DNA from 2 places in the Agathobaculum sp. LCP25S3_E8 genome. Region 1 is predicted to be linked to the other one. Evidence: a T-box and tRNA genes for the amino acid it is inferred to sense, from the RefSeq annotation. Region 1 holds a T-box; the other holds one or more tRNA genes.
The links. The T-box of region 1 lies ahead of ACTQ34_RS02750 (valine--tRNA ligase). A T-box ahead of a tRNA ligase gene usually reads a tRNA of that ligase, here a tRNA-Val.
Positions count from the first base shown of each region.

Region 1 (8,030 bases):
GCGCTCGAGCCGTCCGGGCATGCGCGCCCGCGCCAGTCCGCGCACCTCGGCTTCCTGCGGAATGTTCCAGCCGCGCTCCCGCAGCGCAGCCAGCGTGCGCAGCGCAGTCTGTGCGTTTTGCAGCTGATGGCGGCCGGGCATCGGAATGGTGTAGCCCTGCCCTCCGCGCACAAATGCCGAACCCATAATATCGCAGCGCAGCAACTGCATCTCCTGCATGCCGGCATACCAGACCGCACCTGCCGCGTCGCATGCGCGCCGTATGACCGGCAGCGCCTCATCAGGCTGTCCTTCAGCACACACAACCGCACAAGCAGGCTTGATGATTGCGGCCTTTTCGGCCGCGATTTTGGCAACCGTGTCGCCGAGCACAGCCATATGATCGCGTGAAATCGGGGTAATGACACATACCTCGGGTGCAAGAATGATGTTGGTCGCATCGCACCGGCCACCAAGTCCAGTCTCAAGCACAACGATATCGCACCGCTGCTCGGCAAAGTACAAAAACGCCAGCGCCGTGGTGAACTCGAACTCACCGATGTGTTCGCCCTCCGGCAATGTCAGCCCTTCACAGGCCTGCGCCACACGCGCGGACAGACGCGTTAAATCTGCGTCCGGAATCATGACGCCGTCCACGCGGATGCGCTCATGAAACTGCACGAGGTAAGGCGAAGTGTACAGTCCGACATGATATCCCGCTGCGCGCAGCACGGAATCCAACATGCACGCGGTCGAGCCTTTGCCGTTCGTGCCCGCCAAATGCACGAATTTCAGCCCATCCTGCGGATTACCGAGCGCCGCGCACAAGGCGCGGATGCGGTGCAGGCCGGGCGCGCCGGAAAAGCGACCGAGCGAATGAATATAATCAACGGCGGTTTTGGGAATTGCGGTATTCATAGTAAACCCTTTCCTGAAAAAACGATATGCAACATTATACCATGCCTTTCCAAAAAGAAAAAGGAGAAACCGAAGTTTCCCCCTCTTCTGTTGCTCGACTGACTTAAAGCGCAATCTCCGGTCCCAGCTCGACCGCGCCGCCCGCAGCGTCCCCCGCGCCGCCCATATCGCCCGCAGAAACCGAAGGCAGCGGACAGGCCGGTACGGCTGCCGCCGCAAACTCATCATAGCCGTGCTTCCAGCGCTTGTTCTGCACAGGGGTCTGCACGATACCGCCGTTTGCCGTCGCCGCATCCGCACGCTTGCGCTTGGTGCGCTGCTCCTTCTGCGCACGGCGCAGACGATTGGCCTCTTCCTGCTTTTGCTCACGCTCAGCGCGTTTTTTCTTTGCGCTGAGGAGTTGCTCCGCCTGCAGACGGCTGATTTTCCGTGTTGCGCGTTGCAGCAGCGTGCGCAGCGAACGAATGGCGCGCCGCGCCTGCGCTGCGTTCTCGCTCGAGGACATGGCCTCGCCCTGCAAGTTGTTGATTGCGCTATTGATATCCGAAATGAGCAGATTGACCTGCCCCACGCTTGCCGCACGGGACAGCCGATGATACTTTCCCTTGGTCGAGTAGTTGCGCGGATTTGTAACAAAGATTGTTTTTTTCTCCTTTTTCGGTTTGTTCATCTCCGCAAACCAGTGCAGCAGCTGCCTTGCCTTCTCCATCTGCTCGGCCGCCGGCGATTTTTCGAAATATGTCCAAGTCTGCGCCTTCTCCTCGCCGACATATACGCCCGTGATATCCGTGGCGCTCAGCGTGCGCAGCAGCCGCAGCAGCGTATCGCAGCCTTCCTGAAATTCCTCCGGACCCTGCGCCATTTTATCCAAAAACGCCTGATCGATCACCAGATGCTTACCGCCGCCCAGCCCGATGGCGATCTGCTTCAGTTCGTCTCCATCTTGCGCGCTGCCGGTCGCAATCTCGATGCCGGGAAAGCTGTCGCGCAGGCTTTCCAATACCTCATTGACCGCACGCGTCCAGTCTGTCTGCTGCCAGTCGGTGTCCAGCGTCACCGTATCCTGCGGCTCCGTCTGTCCAGCAGCACGGTACGTGTCCATGCCGGTATTCCGGCTCTGCTGTCCTGCCGCACGATAAAGTGCCCGTATTCGTTCAATTCGTTCCACCATGCTCTACCCCTCCATCCCTTTGCTGCCGGTTAAATCCTTTTATATGTAAATATCCGACCAAAACGGCAAAAAAGTAATGGACAGTTTCAACAATTTTTCAATCTTTGTTTCGTCTATCACACAAAAGAAGCAGGCGCTACAGACTAGAGTCTGAAGCGCCTGCTTCCACGCAACCGCGCGCATCCGTCAGTCTTTCTTGACCTGCACAGCAGAGGCATGCAGCGCCGCCCGCTTGCGCCGAAAGCGGCCGTGAATCATGCCCACCGTATCACGCGCCGATACCGGCAGCTGCACACCAAAAATCATCTTGGTCACCCACAGGAAGAACAACAACACTGCGATTGGCAACACACAGTTGGTAATGATCAGCACTGCAACCGCATCGATAAACTGATTCAGCATTTGCTCAGCCTTTTGTTTGAGGTCGGTCACGCCCGAAGTGATGCTCGCACCAATGCCGCTAACCCAATCAAACAGGCCGCCATTCTCATTCTCGGTTTCCTCCCCTACATCGGTCTGCCCAATCTCATCCACGGACTGCTGTACCGCGTCAACCGTCTGCTGGATATCAAATGTTTCTTCCACCAGCGTACTCATCTGAACACTGGCCGGAACAATCAGACAGATAATCACGCCGAACACTGCTAGCCGCACAGCCAACTGCACCAGCACCGTCCGATTCGTGAACAGCCAGATACCGGTCAACACGCAGGCAATTGGAATAAGATACTGGAAAGTCACAAGGAAGGTCATGGTGAGCAGGAATTTTTCCAGCATGATCGCACCAACGACGATCAACAGGTAGGTTGCCATTTCAGCCACCTGGTTGGCAATAGGTGTGGTTGCATCCCCTGGAACGGCCGAAATGATGACCGATCCGGCAGCGACCGCTGCCGTCAGTTCGGTGACCGTTACCTTTTTTTCGTCCAGCACCGCAATTGAAGCCGCATGGAACGCCGGATCAGACAGCCTTCCTGCTAGCACAAATGCGGACAGCAGCGCAATCACGACCAACGCCACCACGGCTATCCATCGTCTCACATTTGGGTTCATTGTTTTCATAGAAAATCTCTCCTCTCGTTTTTTGCATCTCTGCACAAGAGATCCTGTTTTTTTCGCGCATTGATTCTGTTTTTTGCAATATTCGACATTATATCACATCTTGAAGCAAAAGAAAAACGGCATGGCATAGCCATACCGTTTTACATTACTCTATTGATTGCATTTATCCGAGAGCTGCAATGGATTCCTCCAGCTTTGCGAGGTGCTCACGCAGCTTTTCGGCCTTCTCGCGCTCGACCGCGACAACCTTTTCGGGCGCTTTGTCGACAAACTTCGGGTTGTTCAGCTTCTTCATGACGAACGCAATGTCATCCTCAACCTTGGCCTTCTCCTTCTCGAGGCGCGCGCGCTCAGCAGCGAAGTCGATGAGATCGCCCATCGGCATATACAGCTGCGCATCACCCGTGACGACCGAGGCCATCTTGGCCGCGTCCGCGGGCACTGCATCAATCAGCTCGATGCCGGACGCATAAGCGAGTTTCGGGAAGAAGCCTTCGCCAGCAGCAAAGGTGTCTTTTTTCTCGGTCAGGATGAGCACCTTGGCTTTTTTGGACGGCGGAACGTTCATCTCACTGCGGCGGTTACGGATGGCGCGCACCGCGTCCATCAGCGTCTCCATCTGCGCCTCTTCTGCGGCGAAATGCAGCTTTTCGTCATACTCCGGCCACTGGGACACCATAACCGACGGTCCTTCGTGCGGCAGCACCTGCCAGATGGTTTCGGTGATGAACGGCATGAACGGGTGCAGCAGCTGCATCGCGCCGGACAGCACATAGCACAGCACCTTCTGCACGTTCTCGTCGCCCGCCTGCAAACGGGTCTTGGCAATTTCGATATACCAGTCGCAGAAGTTGTCCCAGATAAAGTCGTTGAGCTTGGCAGCCGCCAGACCCAGCTCGTACTGGTCGATGTTGCGGGTGACCTCGGCAACGAGCGTATTGTACTTGGACACGATCCACTTGTCCTCAAGCGCCAGCGTCTCGGGCAATTCGGCGGCCTTATCCTTGCCGATGGTCAGGTTCATCTGGATAAAGCGCGACGCATTCCAAATTTTGTTGCAGAAGTTACGCGACGCCTGCACGCGCTCGTCCGAGAAACGCATGTCGTTTCCGGGGCTGTTGCCGGTCGCCAGCGTAAAGCGCAGCGCGTCCGCGCCGTACTGGTCGATGACTTCCAGCGGGTCGATGCCGTTGCCCAGCGACTTGGACATCTTGCGGCCCTGCGCGTCGCGTACCAGACCGTGAATATACACGGTATCAAACGGCGTCTGACCCATGTGCTCGACGCCCGAGAAAATCATACGCGCGACCCAGAAGAAGATGATATCATAGCCGGTGACCAGCGTGGAGGTCGGATAGAAGTAGTCCAGTTCCGGCGTTTTATCCGGCCATCCGAGCGTGGAGAACGGCCACAGCGCAGACGAGAACCAGGTATCCAGCACATCCTCTTCCTGACGGACGTTCTTCGAGCCGCACTTGGGGCAAACGTGTACATCTTCCTTGGAGACGGTCATTTCGCCGCAGTCGTCGCAGTAGAACGCCGGGATGCGGTGACCCCACCACAGCTGACGCGAAATGCACCAGTCGTGCACGTTTTCCATCCAGCGCAGATAGGTCTTGGAGAACCGGTCGGGCACAAACTTGGTCTTGCCCTCGGTGACAACGTCCATCGCGGGCTTTGCCAGCGGCGCCATCTTGACGAACCACTGTGCCGAGGTCATCGGCTCGACCGTCGTGCCGCAGCGATAGCAGGTGCCGACGTTGTGCTCGTGGTCCTCGGTCTTGACCAGATAGCCGCCCTCTTCGAGGTCCTTGATGACCGCCTTGCGGCACTCATAGCGGTCCATGCCCTCGTACTTGCCGCCGTTTTCGTTGACGGTCGCGTCCTCGTTGAACACGAGAATCTGCTCGAGGTTGTGGCGCTGACCCATCTCGAAGTCGTTCGGGTCGTGGCAGGGCGTGACCTTAACGCAGCCCGTACCAAACTCCATATCAACGTAATCATCACCGAAAATCGGGATTTCACGGTTCATAATCGGCAGGATGCAGGTCTTGCCAATCAGGTGCTTGTAGCGCTCGTCGTTCGGGTTGACGGCCACGCCGGTGTCGCCCATGAAGGTTTCCGGACGGGTGGTCGCCACGACCAAATCGCCCGAACCGTCCGCCAGCGGATAGCGGATGTGCCACAGCTTGCCCGGCTGGGTCTCATACTCGACCTCCGCATCGGAAAGCGCGGTCGTGCAGTGCGGACACCAGTTGATGATACGGTGACCCTTGTAAATCAGGCCCTTGTTATACAGGTTGACAAACACCTCGCGCACCGCCTTGGAGCAGCCCTCGTCCATCGTGAAGCGCTCACGCTCCCAGTCACAGGACGAACCGAGCTTTTTGAGCTGGCTGATGATGCGGTCGCCGTACTTATTCTTCCAGTCCCAAACGCGCTCGAGGAACTTTTCGCGGCCGAGGTCGTAACGGGTCAGGCCCTCTTCCTTGCGCAGGTTCTCTTCCACCTTAATCTGGGTGGCGATGCCCGCGTGGTCGGTACCGGGCATCCACAGCGCTTCGTAGCCCTGCATGCGCTTGGTGCGGATGAGGATGTCCTGCAAGGTCTCATCGAACGCATGGCCCATGTGCAGCTGGCCGGTCACGTTCGGAGGCGGAATGACGATGGTATAGGGTTTCTTATCCGGATTGACCTCGGCATGGAAAAAGCCGGAGTCGTTCCAGAAGCTGTACAGCTTGTCCTCGACCGCTTTCGGGTCGTAGGTCTTGGGCAGTTCGCTCATTGATCTATCTCCTTTTGAATTAAATTGACTGATTTTGGCGCGGTAGCGCCCCCCGGGGTGGCAGAGCCCCTTCTTGTTTCTCGCGACAGATGGGCGGAAACCGTCGGGCGGGGCGCACTCTTGCGCGCACAGCGCGCCCTAAAGGAAGGGGGTGATTCGCAAGAGGGAGGAAACCATGGGTTTCCCCCTCTTGTGCGCCCGCGGCGCGCAGCCGCACGTTTTCCGCTGCCCGCGAAATACGGGCAAACAAAAAAGCACGCCGTCCGTATAGGACGAAGCGTGCTCCGTGGTACCACCTAAATTCGCGGCAAAGCTGCCGCGCACTCGTTGACCCGTAACGTGGGCGGGACGGGACGGCCTACTGGTTTCAACCCTCCTGCTCCAAAGCGACCTTCTTCCTTCCCGCCGAAGGGCTTGCACCGAACCGCCCTCTCTCTTGACGCGCGGGGACAGGAATACTCCTCTTTGTCATTGCATTTTTCGTATTAACTTAATCAGTATATCCACAAAAGCGGGGTTTGTCAAGATTTTTGCGCCTCAGAAATGTCAATTTTGCCGTTTTTCTCTTCGTAGTCACGAATACAGCCGTAAATCAGGTGCATGACTTGTCCGTTGATTGACCGGCCCTCGTATTTTGCGATATAGCGCAGCTTGAGACGGGTTTCGTCATCCAGCCGCAGGGATAGATGTTTTTTCTTTTCCACATATAGCACTCATTTCGCATTTATTATGGGTTCATTTTAAGTGTATTATGTGTTAGAATGAGAATAAGAACCCATAGTGGGTTCTTAATAATTTCTACATGGAGGTCACTGCTATGGACGAACTCAACTACAAGGATGCTTACCTTTATCTGGTGCGCGCGGTGGACGACCTTGTCCGCTACATGGAGCTGTCGGACGAAACCGCCGACCGCCAAACCGTCCTTTCCGGGCTGCGGCAGGCGCTCTCCGGCGCGGAAGAGCGCGCCATCGACTGAAAACCCGTCCTGTAACTTGTGCTTTGCCGCCCCTCTGTTATAATGAAGGTATCCAAACATAGGGAGGCGATCACCATGCGTCAAAAGTTCCGTTCTGTTCTCTGCCTGTTTGCTTTGCTCCTTGTCCTGCTGCCTGTTTCCGCGCGCGCCAACGGCCTGCCGACCTCGTCCATTTATGTCAGCATCGCCGGGATGAACGACAGCATTGTATCTGTCGCCCTGCTTGGAAACGAGCCGTATGACAATCCCTCGCAAAATCCGCCCGAAGCGCTCACCGCCGCCCTGCCGGACGGCTGGTATGTGTGGGACTGCGCACCATACGACGGAGATCAGGTGTTCTTATGGACTTTTCCCTTCCCCTCGCCGTTCCGTGCGGCGCTGCTGCATGAGGACGGCACGGTGCTGCTGACCGGCGAGGCCGAGCGCACCCGCGCAATGCAAACCTTTACCATCAACGCACAGACCGGTGAAATCTCAACCTCACCGATTGGAATTGGTCTGCTCAAACAATTTGTCTGCACCTTTATGGTAACGCTCCTCATCGAGGCAGCGGTGCTGCTGCTGTTCCGTTTCAAGCTGTACGAAAACCTCAAGCCGTTTTTGCTGGTCAACCTTGCAACGCAGGCTTTGATGACGCTTACCTATGGGCGCATTTTGCTCTCCGCCGATTGGAGACAAGCCTTTTTCTGGGCATTTGCCGTCGAAGCGGTTATTTTCGTCGTCGAAGCGCTTGCCTATGCGCGCTTTTTGCACGGGTACACCCGCGCGCGCCGCGTGGCGTATGCCCTCACCGCCAACCTTGTGAGCTTTGTCATCGGCACGCTGTTCATCACACCGGTTTACAGCGCGCTGGCGCATTTGATGTATTAGAAGGAGAAATCGGTATGACCCGCAAACGAAAAATCCTGCTTGTGTTGCTCGCCATGGCGGTGCTTGTCGCAGTGTCCGGCCTTGCGTGGCAGACCGTCGGCAAACAGCAGACCATCCACGCCGAAGTGCGCACTGCGCGCATGACGCAAATTGAAAACACCGTGCCGGACGGCATCCTGTCGGCACAGGAGCTGCTTTCGCAGCCCGTCAGGCAAGACGACGTGACCTTGCACCGCGCGGTCTACTATCCGCAGGCCGAAGCGCTT
Region 1 is NZ_JBQKJR010000004.1:30,992-39,021, forward strand. It holds gene ACTQ34_RS02735 (bifunctional folylpolyglutamate synthase/dihydrofolate synthase) at 1-897, opposite strand, end outside; gene ACTQ34_RS02740 (hypothetical protein) at 1,001-2,068, opposite strand; gene ACTQ34_RS02745 (hypothetical protein) at 2,255-3,130, opposite strand; gene ACTQ34_RS02750 (valine--tRNA ligase) at 3,294-5,915, opposite strand; T-box leader at 6,181-6,396, opposite strand; gene ACTQ34_RS02755 (hypothetical protein) at 6,437-6,619, opposite strand; gene ACTQ34_RS02760 (hypothetical protein) at 6,733-6,894, shown strand; gene ACTQ34_RS02765 (hypothetical protein) at 6,970-7,764, shown strand; gene ACTQ34_RS02770 (hypothetical protein) at 7,779-8,030, shown strand, end outside.

Region 2 (8,030 bases), on a different contig from region 1:
ATTTACTATCGTGCTTCTTTTGATCCGCTATGTCATCAAGCGGGTGCTTTACAAGGGCTTCGATGTGGTTGAAAACGCGATTAAGGACAAGAAAAACAGAGCAGAGTCACATGAGCCGGAAAACCTTGCGGATCGATACAAAAAATGAGAAGCGAGGTGGCGAGAGCGATATGAAAAGATGTTTAGCGCATTTACTTGTACTGGTGTTGCTATTAACGGCGCTCGTCGGATGTGGCGGCGTGAATGATGACGATAGACAAAGCGGCGGAGATATTAATACGCAGATAACTGCGAAAAAAGTAACGCCAACGCTATCCAATCATTCCGGACTTGAGCACTATTTGCAGGCCCAATACGGAGACGACTCTCTTTCTAACTATGTCTTTTGTGATTTTGATATTGATAACGAGGAGCGATTAATCCTATCATATAACACGGAACAGGTGAATGATGACGGACAAGAATTTGTCGTACAGATTATGTTTGCTGATCCAAGGTTGTGGTATACGGAGATGTCGACGCCGCAAGTACAGATGCCAGTGATCGTAAATGCAGTCGCGGAAACGGTAGAAGTATTTAATCACTCAAATTATGATAGTGTGATTAAGAAACTGACATTCACTACTTCAAATAGTTCGTATACCCTTTATGTTTCAATTATTGACAATAACATTCTTGGCCCGAGTGAAAATGGTATGGTGCAAGCCATTTTCATGCCATGGGGAGATGATCGGGCGAGAGGAACTGTCTCCCAATATTATTATGTTTTTGCCGACGAAAAAAACGAAGTCATTGTGCCTGGAACGGTAGACTGCTATATGTATGCCACCGTGCAGGACTACAAAGATGCTCTGCTCAACTTCAGCGCAAGCGAACAAGGATCATTGTGTGAATGGTATGAAACGAAGTATGAATACGATGCCAATGGCTATCTCCAAAAAGTGTCGGAATCATGCAGTATGGATGGTAACTCAATTGGGCCAGATGATCTTGAAACCACGTATCAGTATGAATATGAAGATATGCACTGCATACGACTGACGATTGATAGCGTCTATTGGAACAACTGCGAATATCAATACATATATAGTGCCGACGGACTATTGAGTGAAATTGTTTTGACCTCGGATGACAATGGATCTCACGCAATTTCGGTCACTTATAACGCTGATGATTCATTTAGTTATACGAATTAGGCCACAATAATAGAATGGTAAACATTTTGACCCGGATAATTTGAGAATTGGTGCAAAACGTGTCATAATTATGACGGCCTAAAATGAACCTCCACAGTGACGTCTTAACACATGACGAGTGTTCTTATAGCATTTGAAAAGCTGTAAGAACACTCGTTTTTTGTTTTGTTTTTTACCCGATACTTTCGGCTAGAACGTAGTTCTAGCATACACATCCTTTCCGGTATTGACGGTCACACCGAGAATTGGCAGGAACTGCATTTGGGAGCTCGTGATTTCTCCCACACGCTTATACGCTTCCAATTGTAAACCTCGTTCTTCTCAACCAATTCACCCAGCATCCGAGGCGCGCCTTCCGTACACGGGTGTATTGGCGCACCAAAAAGGTAAACATACCGGATTTTCCTGATTAAAAAAAGATTTCATCCTTTCGAAAACTCGTCATCCAGAAAATACCCACTTCCCTTCGCCACTTTGGTCAGCAGTTTTTCCGGTTGCCGATGCTACAATATGTTTTCCCTCAAGAACAACGTTGCATAGAGGATTGGTTCAACGGTTCAACCCCAAGCCACAACGAAGAGGTAATCGGCTCTACAGGGCATTATTTGAGCCACCCTCGCCTATTTGTGCAACAGGAGCGCATAAAAAAGCCAGCAACTTCGGTGCTTCAACCGTCCGAATCCCTTGTCGCTCAGCCAATGTATTCCCAATTCACAGCTTTAGCGCTCAAGTAGATGCGCCGGAAATTGCAAACGAAAGTCTTACATTCTAGATGGATCTAAGGGAGCATTCTGCAGAAGATGAAACACAGCAAATGCCGAAAATCCAAAACCGTCTTTATGAACAGACAACTACCATTGCAATCATGTTGAAAAACGGTATGATTTCGCTTCCGGATCAGATATTTCCCGGTGCCAATAAACCTTTCCAAATAAAGCAGAAACTCAAAGAGCTAGGTTAAATAGGTAGATTTCGCAATTTGTTTTGATAAAAAGTGTGTGGTAGCTTTATCCCTACATACTTTTCTCCGAATCATGTTCAAACACTTCAACAAGCACTTTTTGCTCCTGAATTGTAACTACATGACTACTTCGAACTTAATAATACAACTGCTGCCGGAAAGCGCGTAATGTTAGCAGAATCAATTAAAAACAACAAAAACCGCCCTTTTTAGGACGGTTTTGGATGGTGGACATTGACGGGTTCGAACCGCCGACCTTCCGCACGTCAAGCGGATGCTCTTCCAGCTGAGCTAAATGTCCATAACTCGGACGATGGAAAATCATCGTCCGGATAAATTGTCTTACTTCTTGCAACGCTCCAGATATTCACCGGTACGAGTGTCAATCTTGATGCGCTCACCCTGCTCAATGAACAGCGGAACCTGAACGGTTGCGCCGGTCTCAACGGTCGCAGGCTTAAGCGTGTTAGTCGCAGTATTGCCCTTGAAACCAGGATCGGTCTCGGTAATCTCCAACTCTACGAAGAGCGGTGCCTCAACCGCATAGACATTGCCCTTGTAAGAGCAAACCTTGCAGTTTTCATTTTCCTTCACGAAGCGGAAATCATCACCAAGCGTATCCTTGCTGATCGGAATCTGCTCATAGGTTTCGTTGTCCATGAAGTAGTACAGATCACCTTCGTTGTAAAGGTACTGCATGTCACGGCGCTCTACATAAGCTGCCTCATATTTATCGGTCGGATTGAAGGAACGCTCCGTTACCGCGCCAGTGATGACATTCTTCATCTTTACGCGAACGAACGCCGCACCCTTGCCCGGCTTTACGTGCTGAAACTCAATGACCTGCAGCACCTGACCGTCCATTTCAAAAGTTGTGCCGTTACGAAATTCGCCTGCCAGCATATCGGTATTCCTCCATAGTGATTTATCCTCATTTTGACTGTCTCTCGAACAGTGCTTGTTTATTCTACCGCAAATTTCTTCTTTTTGCAAGAGGTAATTATAATTTTCTTGAAATTTTTTTGCGGGCACGGAAAAAGGCGGCGCAGCCGCAGGCCGCGCCGCCTTCACATCCGCTTTGGGAATATGTGGCTTAATCAGCAGCAGCAATTGTTGCCGCAAGTGCAGCAGCCGTTATCCGAACCGCAGCCACAGCCGTTGCCCTGCTCACAGCAGATCCAGATCAGGATGATAACAACGATGATCCACCACCAGTTATTCTCGCCAAAAATAGAGTTAGAAGAGCACATAAGGAATTTCCTCCTATTAAAGATTTCACTTCATACTATGGAGCAACTCCTCATGTGGTGACAGATGCGCTAAAGGATTTTTCCGCGCAGGCCGTCACGATGCAATTCTTCCAATCGCACCTCGACCGGTTCGTTCTTTTTTACCCGCTCTTCCTCTTCTATATATATAGGAAAACCATATGTGCCGTGCGCCGCCCAAAAACCGTCTGTGCGATGCTCGGGCAGTACGGTCAATTCTCTTCCGACAAAGCCGTGACGATATGCTTCACTCAGCCGCAGCGCCACTGCTTTGGCTCGCTCTGCGCGCGCCGCCTTCTCCTGCTGAGCAAGCTGTCCCGGCAGCTTTGCCGCGCGCGTGCCCTCCCGCACGGAAAACGGGAACACATGCACCGCCGCAAACGCGCAGCGTTCGAGAAACGCCAGCGTTTCTGCGAACTCCTCCTCGGTTTCTCCCGGAAAGCCTACAATTAAATCGGTGGTGATGGAGGCGTCCGGAATCACCGCGCGAATCCGTTCCACCGCCTGATAATATTCCTCTGCCGTATATTTACGCCCCATGCGCTGCAGCACACTGTCGCAGCCGCTTTGCAAGGAAAGATGGAAATGCCGAGCGAGGTTAGGCAAACCTGACAACCGACTGCAAAAATCCGCATCAACCACGCGCGGGTCAAGGGAGCCAAGTCGGAACCGCATCTCCGGGTGTGCCGGCAATAAATCGCACAGCAGGTCTGTCAGCGAAACAACGGGCTGCAAATCCCGCCCATATGACGCAATCTCGATTCCTGTCAGGACAACTTCGTGCACACCCTGCTCTTCCAAACGTGCCGTTTCCTGCTCTGCCAGCACGGGCGGCAACGAGCGCACCCGCCCTCGCGCATATGGAATAATACAATAGGTGCAGAAATTGTTGCACCCATCCTCTATTTTCAGCAGCGCGCGCGTCCGGCCTCTTGGAACCCCGGCCGGCAGCACTTCATATCTTTCCTCCTCCGATGCGCAGCAAGATGCCGTCTCTCCTTGCACCGCAGCTTCGCACAGCGCAATCACCTCCGCACGATTGCCCGTTCCGCAGATGAGGTCGACCTCGCCCGTCGCGCGCACGCGCTCCGGATCGGTCTGCGCAAAACAGCCGCAGGCCGCAATCACCGCCCGTGGATTGTCCTTGCGCAGCCGATGGAGCGCACGGATGTTCTTATGGTCGGACACCGATGTAACCGTGCAGGTGTTGATAATAACCGCATCCGCATCCTTGTCCACAATTTCATGCCCGCGCGCCTGTGCCAGCTGCTCAAGCGCCTGCGTTTCAAACAGATTGACCTTGCATCCCAAGGTGAAAAAAGCAAACTTCATGAAAGCCCCTACCAAATTGTTGTATTTGCTGCCCTATTGTATCACAAAATAGCGGTTTTTCCAACCGATTTTTAATTCGCATTTGACAAACGGCGGCAGCCATGCTATACTGTTTCCATAATGTAACTTTAACTTGTAACCGTTTTGTAACTATAAGGAGTGCACAAAATGCCTACCACCGCCAAGAAGAAAGAACTTCTGGAATATAAAGGACACCCGCTGATGCGCAAGGAAAACATCATTTATTATGGTTCCATGAGTGATTCCCACATTATTATGATGCAGATTCTGGATGCCGGCGAGGTCAAAGGCCTGCCGGTCGCCAAGCGCGTTTCCGTTCAATTGCAGCAGACGAACCCCAATGTGCGAATCAAGGATCGCATCGTAAAAAAGACTGAGAAAAACAGCCTGTGGGCCGCCATGGACATCGCCTCCATCTGGCTCGGCCGAGCACTGAACAACAAGTAAACCACACTTTGCTTTGACAAACGGAGGCTTATCCATGAAATCCACAAAGAAATTATTCCGCATCGCCGTCACCGGCATGCTTGCCGTATCCATGCTTCTTCCTAATTCGCTGGCTATGTATCAGGCGAAAGTAAAAGCGGATGCGCTGTATCTGCGTGAGTCCCCCGGCGGTGAGGTGATCGCCACCCTGTCGCAGAACACCGTTGTTGCTGTCCTGAACAACAGCAGCAGCTGGTATAAGGTCGTTGCCAACGGCAAGGAAGGCTATGTCAGCGGCGAATATCTGACCGGCACCACCGCTACTGATTTTTCGCTTGGCAAGGCAAAAATCGTCTGCGACACCACGGTAAACTTCCGTTCTCAGCCGAGCACCTCTTCCAGTGTGCTTGCGTCTTTGAAAAACGGCACGGTTGTCGACGTGACCGGTGTGCAGAGCAACTGGTATAAGGTTACATATAACGGCAAAACCGGCTATGTACATCCGGACTATATCAGCTTCTCCGGCGTACAGAGCACAAGCGCGAATTCCGGCAGCACTGCTACCAATAATTCCGGCACTTCCGAAACCATCGTGCCTTCCACCAATGTAGTTTCCTATACCGGCACCAGCGAGAAGCGCGCAGAGGTTTTGGATTATGCCGCACAGTTCCTCGGAACCCCGTATGTATACGGCGGCAGCACACCGAGCGGATTTGACTGCTCCGGCTTTACCTCGTATGTCTTTGCCAACACAGTCGGCTCTATTCCGCGTGTTGCCCAGTCCCAGTTTGACGCAACCACGCGCGTAGCGCTCGAGGATCTTGAGCCGGGTGATCTGGTATTCTTCGGCAGCAGCCCCTCTTCCATCAGCCATGTGGGCATCTATGTCGGCGATGATACGTTTATCCACTCCCCGCATACTGGTGAAGTGGTCAAGTATGAGCCGCTTTCCGGCAGCTATCTGACCCGTTTCCAGGGCGGTGGCCGTGTTATTTTTGATTAAAAAGGACAACCCTATGCTTTAAAACGGCATGGCCAATTTGGTCATGCCGTTTTTCGTTCTGTAATTTTCAATCTCCTGCCCAAGGCTTTGCCTCGTTTGCTACGCTGTTAACTGCAATGCGCCGTCTGTCCATTCCAGTTTTTCCGGCTTAAATCCCGCTTTTTCCAAATGCTCATTGATGGACGTCGCTACCTGATCGGTTAACGCCGTAATCAGTTCCGCCGGTACGGCAATTCCACCAATTTCCGCATTTTCACATTGCAGCACAATCTTCCTTTCCGCCACGGAAGCCGTCCATACCCCATACATGCGACATTCATCCGGCAGAAACAACAGCGCAGTGCGCAGTCCTCCCGACACCAACCCACTCTCCTGCAAATCCTGCTTACGCACCAATACCACAACGGAAATCGTTTCATCCGCTCCAATCTGCGCGGTGATTTCCCGCACCGGTATTGGTAGGGCCTGCTTTATCAACTCGCATAAATCCGTTTCACGCAATTCCATTCCCGTCTCCTCCTGCTCCGGTAAAGTCGGAGCGCCCGCTTCCGGCGAAGCACCCTGCTCCGGATGACCCAGCAGCATCCTGCCAATCATCAGCAGGCACAACAGCATGCACACGCCCAGAATAATGGTATAGACAGGGCTTCTTTCTTCCTGCATCCCAGCGCCGCCCCCTTCCTACACGCTCATTCTATGCGTCGGCAGCCACGCTTATGTATCCGTGTACCCTTCGGCTCTGTGCGGTGTGCATGAACCAACACGGCCGTACTTCTCTTCCGTATTCTACAAATAATAGAAAAACAATTGACCTCTCTTTTTTTCCATGCTATGTTATAATTTAGTAGTTTTCTCCTTCTATTCGACATACTCTGCGCTGCTGCACCACGTTGCGGCAGACCGAAGTATCCCTGTTTTCCTCATTTTCCATGGAGGTTACGTATGAAGATTTTTCCTATTACCGAGGAACTCCTCCCCGCTTTTTCCCCCTTGCTGCCCGACCGCTTTTCCATACGCTCAACTGTCTTGCTGGGCGCCAACTGCGACGGTGTAAATTGTGGCGTCATTGCCTTGAACATCATGGGGGAACGCGCCAGCATCTGCTGGTTCTGGGTTGCACCGGCTCACCGTCGGCATGGCGTGGGGGAAGGACTTCTCCATCAGGCATGTGTGCGCATTTTCGAAAAGATACGCCAGCCCATTGCCAGCATCACCGTCAGTTATCCGTTTGACGCCGACTGGACACCGGTGATGGAGCTGATGTTATCCCGAGAAGGTTTTTTGACCAAGGCCCTTGCCTTCCCACACTTTCGCTTGACCCGTGAAGAGCTGGAATCCGCTCCCGTTCTGTCCCCTAACGCCCATGTTGACTGGCACGACAGTGTCCTTCCCCTATCCGACCTTTCAACGGCACAATGGAACGAAATCCGCGCGCACTATGAACGAGAGGGCAACTATCAGGCCAGCCGGGCGGAATACCATCTTGCCGACCCTGCAACCAGTCATGTGCTTCTGATGGAAAACCGCCCCGCTGGTTTGACTTTGGTACAGCAAACCGCCCCCGGCATGTTCCATTTAAATGTATTCAGCATCCGCACAGGCTGTGTGACCGGCGGGCTTGCCATACTGCGCAGCACCGCACAAGCTATGCTGGAGCATGGCCTGACTGAGCTTTCGTTTGACTGCGTGGAGGAATCCGCCAGCCGTTTGGCTTACCGCCTGCTGCAACAGCACGGAAAACGCATCTTTCTCTGTCAGGGGCAACTGATGCGAGGCTTTTACAGAAAGGACGGGATGAACCATGGGTAAGACACTCCATGCGA
Region 2 is NZ_JBQKJR010000008.1:636-8,665, forward strand. It holds gene ACTQ34_RS04745 (hypothetical protein) at 1-148, shown strand, start outside; gene ACTQ34_RS04750 (hypothetical protein) at 111-1,196, shown strand; tRNA gene ACTQ34_RS04755 (tRNA-Val) at 2,383-2,458, opposite strand; gene efp (elongation factor P) at 2,500-3,060, opposite strand; gene ACTQ34_RS04765 (hypothetical protein) at 3,255-3,407, opposite strand; gene mtaB (tRNA (N(6)-L-threonylcarbamoyladenosine(37)-C(2))-methylthiotransferase MtaB) at 3,477-4,757, opposite strand; gene ACTQ34_RS04775 (hypothetical protein) at 4,926-5,225, shown strand; gene ACTQ34_RS04780 (C40 family peptidase) at 5,260-6,207, shown strand; gene ACTQ34_RS04785 (hypothetical protein) at 6,307-6,870, opposite strand; gene ACTQ34_RS04790 (GNAT family N-acetyltransferase) at 7,150-8,016, shown strand; gene ACTQ34_RS04795 (hypothetical protein) at 8,009-8,030, shown strand, end outside.
Region 2: it encodes a tRNA-Val, which carries the amino acid that the T-box ahead of ACTQ34_RS02750 (valine--tRNA ligase) is inferred to sense. The anticodon was not compared.